One region of the Aeromicrobium duanguangcaii genome, then DNA from elsewhere that is predicted to be linked to it. Evidence: riboswitches for the same ligand, from Rfam matches in the RefSeq annotation. Region 1 holds a riboswitch; the other holds the start of a gene.
What was found. Region 1 has a riboswitch for S-adenosylmethionine ahead of NP095_RS11410 (hypothetical protein). Riboswitches for the same ligand answer to the same signal wherever they lie in the genome.

Region 2: another riboswitch for S-adenosylmethionine. It lies ahead of thrC (threonine synthase); the one in region 1 lies ahead of NP095_RS11410 (hypothetical protein).

Annotation. Positions count from the first base shown of each region.
Region 1 is NZ_CP101990.1:2,297,554-2,301,250, forward strand. Features, by position in the region: gene NP095_RS11400 (FAD-dependent oxidoreductase) at 1-201, opposite strand, end outside; gene NP095_RS11405 (heavy metal translocating P-type ATPase) at 243-2,180, opposite strand; SAM riboswitch class IV at 2,325-2,439, shown strand; gene NP095_RS11410 (hypothetical protein) at 2,467-2,736, shown strand; gene NP095_RS11415 (hypothetical protein) at 2,763-3,050, opposite strand; gene NP095_RS11420 (ABC1 kinase family protein) at 3,292-3,697, shown strand, end outside.
Region 2 is NZ_CP101990.1:2,663,381-2,667,077, forward strand. Features, by position in the region: gene groL (chaperonin GroEL) at 1-69, opposite strand, end outside; gene NP095_RS13125 (cold-shock protein) at 175-378, opposite strand; gene NP095_RS13130 (MoaD/ThiS family protein) at 488-766, opposite strand; gene thrC (threonine synthase) at 802-2,070, opposite strand; SAM riboswitch class I at 2,079-2,191, opposite strand; gene otsB (trehalose-phosphatase) at 2,278-3,051, opposite strand; gene NP095_RS13145 (LytR C-terminal domain-containing protein) at 3,079-3,663, opposite strand; gene NP095_RS13150 (DUF3263 domain-containing protein) at 3,665-3,697, opposite strand, start outside.

The sequences.
Region 1 (3,697 bases):
GCGCATGCCGGCGCGTGGCGCCCACAGGTAGGCGCGCGGGTCGCGCCGGGCGGCGAGCAGGGCGGCGTCGCTGAGGCGGCGGCCCTTCTCGAGCACCAGCACCGAGTGCCCGGCCTCCCTCAGCCGCAGCGCGGAGACCGCTCCCCCGAAGCCACTGCCGACCACCACGACGTCGGCGTCCCAGCGCCCGAGATCCTCCACGCGCTCAACCTAGTGTGAGCGCGGTCACCACGGCGCCTCATTCAGGCGGCTGGGACCCGCGCCTCCGCGTGCGCCTCGTCCGAGCGATCGTGCAGTGCCGCGAAGTCGCGCAGCTCGTCGCGCCCGGCCCGGGTCGCCCGCAGCGCGTTGGCGATGGCCACCAGGTCGACGACCTCCTGCAGCAGCGCGCCGACGATCGCCGGGATGACGCCGAACGCGGCGACGAGCATCAGCACGACCGAGAGCGCGATGCCGACCCAGATCGACTCCTTCGCGACCCGCAGGGTGCGCTGGCCGACGGACACCGCGACCGCCGCGCGGGAGATGTCGTCCCGGACGATGACCACGTCGGCGGACTGCGAGGCGGCCGTCGAGCCGCGGGCGCCCATCGCGACACCGACGTCGGCCACCGCGAGGACGGGCGCGTCGTTGATGCCGTCGCCGACCATCATCACGGGGCCCGGCTCGGCATCGCGGACGATGCGGACCTTGTCCTCGGGCAACAGCTCGGCCTCGACGCGGGTGACGCCGGCCTGGGCGGCGATGTGGGACGCCGTGGGCATCGCGTCGCCGGTCAGGATCATCCGCTGGCGGACCCCGAGGCGGTCCAGTTCGGTGAGGGTCGCCCGGGCGTTGGCCCGGAGCCGGTCGGAGATGAGCAGGACGCCCGCGAACACACCGTCGACGCCCACGTAGACGGCGGACTCCCCCGGTTCGAGGTCGGCGACCTCGAACCCGGTCGTGTGGTCGCGGACGAACGAGCCCTTGCCGACGACGACCTCGCGGCCCTCCAGCACCGCCGTCACCCCGTGGGTCGCGATCTCGCGGGCCTCGGTGGCGGGGACGAGGCGCAGTCCGCGTGCCTCGGCCGCCTTGCGGATGGACTCGGCCAGCACGTGGCCCGAGTACTGCTCGGCGGAGCCGGTGATCCGCAACAGCTCCTCCTCGTCGAGAACCGGCTGCCCGTCGGCTCCGCGCGCCGGCCGGACCTCCAGCAACTCGGGACGCCCGTACGTCAGGGTGCCGGTCTTGTCGAAGGCGGCGGTGCGGACCCGGCCGAGGGTCTCGATCGTGCCGCCCGACTTCACGATGACGCCGTTCTTCGCGGCGCGGGACATGCCCGCCAGGAACGCGACAGGCGCCGCGATCAGCAACGGGCACGGGGTGGCGACGACGAGCACCTCGGCGAAGCGGACGGGGTCGCCCGAGAGCCACCATGCGAGGCCACCGATCAGGTACGCGACGATCGTGAACGGCACGGCGTAGCGGTCGGCCAGACGCACCATCGGCGCGCGGGACTCGGAGGCTTCCCGCACCAGGGAGAGGATGCGCGAGTACTGCGAATCCTGGGCGGTCGCCGTCGCCTCCAGCACCACGGCGCGTTGGCCGTTGAGCACGCCGGAGAGGATCTCGTCGCCGGTCCGCCGGCTGACGGGAAGCGGCTCGCCGGTCAGCGACGACTCGTCGAAGCCGGCCTCGATCGCCCGCCCGTCCGAGTCGGTGGAGAGGATGCCGTCGACGGGCACCACCTCGGCAGGCCGCACCAGCAGCCGATCGCCGACGGAGATGCTCTCCATCGCGACGTCGCGCGTCGTGCCGTCGGGCAGCAGCAGGTGGGCGACCTGCGGCGCGCGTTCCAGGAGAGCCGACAGACTCCGCTTCGCCCGCCCGGCCGCGTAGTCCTCGAGTGCCTCGCCGCCGGTGAGCATGAGGCACACGACCAGCGCTGCGAGGTACTCCCCGACGAGCAGGGTCGAGGCGATGGCCGTCACGGCCAGGATGTCGATGCCCCAGTGCCCGTGCAGCAGGTCCTTGACCATGCCGATCGAGACTTTGACGAGAACGACTGCGCCGAAGGCCGAGGCCAGCCACTGGGCGGCGTCAGGGGCTCCGGAGAGTTCGAGTGCCAGGGTGCCTGCCAATGCCGCCAGGGTGGCGACCACCCACGGATGAAGCTTGGCCAGCTCCCAGGTCCTCATGCTCCTCGTCTCGCCCCCATACGCGGATCGGTACACCCAACCTTCAACAATACGCCGTCATTTCAGCCGATTCACGCATCGCGGCGGTCGCCGGTCAGCTCCAGAAGGGATATCTGTCGGCGCACCTGCGTAGGTTCCACCCGAGGTCAAGAGAGCCACCCACGCCTCCGGACAGAGGTGGCCGGCAACCGCGTCGCCCGACACGGTGCCCTCCGGAGAAGACCAGGGCCGTCCCGACCGGGACGACCAAGTCGGGCACATCCGTGCCCTCGAGAGAGGAGCCACCATGGCCGAGTTCACCGAGCACCGCACCCGCGACGAGTTGAACGAGTTGCTTCGCCACGCCCACTTCATCGCCGTCGGGAAGGGCTACACGGCGAAATTCGTCGAGAAGAACTACTCCGGATGGCACTGGAATGAGCTGATCCGGATGCTGCGCATGGGCGGCGTCGTGCGCAAGGGGGAGCACGACCGCCTCCGCTGCGACCCGAAGGTCGTCGGCGTGCGGTTCGGCCGAGGCTCGACCTTCCAGGTCGAGTGGGACTGGATGGGATGATCAGCCGCACCCGCGCCTGCGGACGCCTAGGCCCGGTGGACCTTCCACACGCCCATCATGAACAGGCTGATCGCGGAGACGATCCCCAGTGCCGTCCACCCGACGACGGAGGCGCGCTGCACTCCGAACTCGACAGGGCCCAAACTGATGAGCGCGATCACCGAGGTCACCCACGCGGCCAGGGCCACGAGCATGGCGATGGTGAGGATGATCCCGCCGAACCTGGACGGCTTGGTCTTCTCCTGGTGGGCTTGGTCCTGCGCTGATCCGACGTGCGGGACGTGCAGATGAGGCACATGCAGTGAGAGGGCCATGACGCACTCCGATCGGTAGAGGTCGCATTGACGAGCCGATCATTCGACAGTACGCCCGCATCTGCCTGGCGCAACAGGTCAAACGCCGTGGGATCAGCGCTCGACCCTTCGACGTTGCGAGGGTTGCCGATGAGGTTCGTGACGTCGGTCCTTCCATTGCGAGGCAGAGTTCACCGAGTCCCGGCGAGCAGGGTTCGCGCGGGACACCCCATCGGGGGCTCAGGACCGGCATGCTTGCGCCATGACGAATCTGCACGACAACCGCTATGTCGCGTTGGCCCGCCTGGTTCGCCGCTACGGACGCTCCGACCTGCTGTCCGGAACCCAGCTCGACGAGTTCGACATCGACGACGAGACGCCGCTCGGCGACGCCGAGCGCGCGCAGGCCTTCGCCGACGACCTCGAGAAGATGGGGCCGACCTTCATCAAGCTCGGCCAGCTGCTCTCGACGCGGTTCGACCTGCTGCCCGCGTCGTACACCACCGCGCTGGAGCGGCTGCAGGACGAGGTCGAGCCGATCGACTTCGACATCGTGCGCGAGGTCGTCGAGACCGAGCTCGGTGCCACGCTCAAGGAGCGGTTCAGCGACTTCGACGTCAAGCCCCTCGCTGCGGCGTCACTCGGCCAGGTCCACCGCGCGGTCCTGC
Region 2 (3,697 bases), 370 kb from region 1:
GGCGAGCTGGTTCATGCCGCGCTCGAGCCCGCGCCGGGCTTCTTCGTTGAATGCGATGGACTTAGCCATGGGTGCGTGTCTCCGACAATGGGTAGAAGTGGATCTAGCACTCTCACTATACGAGTGCTAATCACCACAACTCAAGCCACCCCGCACCGGGGGCGATCCAGCCCGTCAGTGCTGAGGCTGCACGTTCTCGGCCTCGCGTCCCTTGGGACCGTCCACGACCTCCAACTCGACCGTCTGACCGTCCTCGAGGGTCTTGAAGCCGTTGATCGCGATCTTCGACCAGTGGACGAACACGTCGTCCTGGCCGTCGACGGCGATGAAGCCGTAGCCCTTGTCGGAGTTGAACCACTTGACGGTGCCATGCACCATGTGACCACCTGTTCTGCGCGAAAGGCCCGCGGCCGGACCCACTCAAGCGTATCGCCAGCAAGCCCCGCAGTGTGAATCGGATCCGGTCGTCGGCCCTACTGCCCGTGGCTCAACAGCCGCCGGCGACCGCCGGGATGATCGAGATCTGCGTGCCGTCGACCGTGCGGGTGTCCAGACCATCGGCGAAGCGGACATCTTCCTCCGCCACGTACACGTTCACGAAGCGGCGCAGCTTGCCGTCCTCGTCGACGATCCGGGCCCGGATCCCGGGGTAGGACGCCTCGAGCGACTCGATCACGGCGCTGAGGTTCTCGCCCTCGGCGCTGACCTGGGACTCGTCGTTCGTGTAGTTGCGCAAGATGGTGGGGATGCGGACGGAAACGGCCATGGGGATGCTCCTCGAGAAGGGGTGGGTCGGGCGGATCAGGCGATGCCGGCCGCGGTGAAGGCGTCGTAGGTGGGGGCGATGGTGGCGCGTGGGCCGACCGATCCGGCGACGGCGTCGAGCGTCTTGAGTCCGTGACCGGTGTTGATCACGACGGTCTCGAGCGTCGGGTCGAGCTGTCCGGTCTCGACGAGCTTCTTCAGCACGGCCACCGTGGTGCCGCCGGCGGTCTCGGTGAAGATGCCCTCCGTGCGCGCCAGCAGGACGATCGCGTCGCGGATCTGCTCGTCGTCGACCTCCTCGACCGCGCCGTCGGTGGCACGCGCGATGTCGAGCACGTAGACGCCGTCGGCGGGATTGCCGATCGCGAGGGACTTGGCGATGGTGTCGGGCTTGACCGGGCGGATCGCGTCCACGCCGTCCTTGTACGCGGTCGCGACGGGATTGCAGCCCTGCGCCTGCGCGCCGAAGATGCGGCACGGCTTGTCCTCGACCAGGCCCAGTTCGACCAGCTCGCGGAAGGCCTTGTGCACCTTGGTCAGCTGCGAGCCCGAGGCGACCGGGATGACCACCTGGTCCGGCAGCCGCCAGCCCAGCTGCTCTGCGATCTCGTAGCCGAGCGTCTTGGAGCCCTCGGCGTAGAACGGCCGGACGTTCACGTTGACGAACGCCCAGCCCGGATCCTCGCCGGCGATCTCGCTGGCGAGCTTGTTGACGTCGTCGTACGTGCCGTCGACCGCCACCAGGTTGTCCGTGAAGATCGCGGAGTTGACCTGCTTGGGCGTCTCGAGGTCGCTCGGGATGAACACGACCGTGCGGATGCCGGCCCGCGCGCCGGCCGCGGCGACGGCGTTCGCCAGGTTGCCGGTGGAGGGACAGGCGAAGACCGTGCTGCCGAACTCGCGGGCGGCACTGAGCGCACAGGCCACGACGCGGTCCTTGAAGGAGTTCGTCGGGTTGGTGCTGTCGTCCTTGACCCAGAGCTTCGTCAGACCGAGCTCGGCGGCGAGGTTGCGGGCCTCGAGCAGGCGGGTGAAGCCGGGCTCGAGGTTGGGGCTGGACTCGATGTCGTCCGGGACGGGCAGCAGCGCCTTGTAGCGCCAGATGTTCGCCGGCCCGGCCTCGATCTGCTCGCGGGTGACCGTGCCGAAGTCGTAGCCGATCTCGAGGGGTCCGAAGCACTCGTAACAGGCGTAGTGCGGGCCGAGATCGCGCGTGGCTCCGCACTCGCGACACGTCAGACAGGTGGCCCTGCCGAAGGCGCCGTCGCGCAGGGTGAGGGTCTGGTCCGGGGTCGTGAGGCTCACGAAGGCTCCATTCATCTCTCCGGGCCGAAGTTCGACCGCGGACGGAATTAGCACCTGGCCGGTGATCGGCTGGTTGCTGGGGCTTCGTCGGGCCGTGTCCCTCTGCCCCTCGGGATGAGTGGCTTCAGCGTAGGACGGCGTCTCACGATACGTCTACTCCGTCCGGATGTTGAGACGGACGGACGGTACGGCAGGAGCGGCTGCGGATCAGACCGGCACGAGGGAGTCGGCCAGCTCGCTCAGCCACGTCGCGACGGCGTCGGGGCCGTCGAGGACCACGTCCGCCAGCGGCACCAGCGCGTCCTGCTCGGCCGAGGCAGAGCACACCAAGGTGACGTCGACGCCGTCGGCACGCAGGGCGAGTCCCTCCTCGAACGCGGGGAGGTCACCGAGGTCGTCGCCCGCGTACATGACGACGTGGGGCTGGGTCGGCTCGATGGCGTGGCGCAGCGCCTGGCCCTTGTCCGAGCCCGACGCGCGCAGCTCCATGACCTGGCGTCCCGGCTCGACGTGCAGGCCGACCTCTTCGGCGAGCGCCTCGATCTGGGGTCGCAGCTCGTCGAGCAGGCCCGGCGCCACCCCACGCGTGTGCAGCGCGATGGCCAGTCCCTTGTCCTCGACGCGGATGCGCGAGGCGCCGTGCTCCTCGAGCCACGCCGGCAGGCACTCGGCGAGGTCGGAGACCCCCTGCGGGCGGGTGGGCCGGCGGACCTGGCCCGTGGCCGCGTCCCAGCGCTCGGCGCCGTACTGACCGAAGACGACGAGATGCTCCAGACCGGGGCCCTCCTCGAACCGGCCCAGGCGACGGACCTGGTCGACCGGACGGCCGGTGATGATCACGATCGCACCCAGCACGGGACCGAGACGACGCAGCGCGGCGAGCGATGTCGGATGGATGTACGCCGACTCCGGGTCCTCGACGATGGGAGCGAGGGTTCCGTCGAAGTCGAGGGCCAGCAGCATCTGCCCCGGGTCGGTCATGTCTCCATTATGGCGCGGCACGAAAGCTCAGCGGGGGCTGGCCAGCACGACGGTGAGGGACGACGACGACATGTTCGCGGTGGCGGGCATGAGCCGGACGATGCCGAGGTCCTGGCCCAGCAGCGCGGCCTCGGCCTGTCGCCCGGCCGGGTAGTAGACGGTGTCCTGCGGCACGCTGCCGCGCCAGTCCGAGACCGCCGCGACGCTCCAGCCCGCGACCCGCGCCTGGCCGGCGACTCGGGCGGCGAGGCCGCCGATGCCGATCTGGTTGTACACGCCGACCCCGATCGAGCGGGTGGCCGTGGGCTCGACGGTCGGCTCGGTCGTGGGCTTCGGCTTGGGCTTGGGCTTCTTCGTGGCCTTCGCGGTGGGCTCGGACTTCTCGGCCTTCGGCTTCTTGGTCGCCGGGGGCTCGGCGCCCGCGTCCTTCGCGGAGACCTCGGCGGAGGCCGCGGGGGCGTCGTCGCTGCGGACGACGTTGATGATGGCCACGCCGCCGAGAGCACCCAGGACGAGCCAGACCGCCGGCAGGACGATCAGCGACCACGTGGGCCGGGGGCGGCCGACGTCACGGCGATCCTCGGGGCGCTCGGACTCGGGCTGCTGCTCCACCTCAGCGGTCGGAGCCGGTGCGGCGGGCCTGACG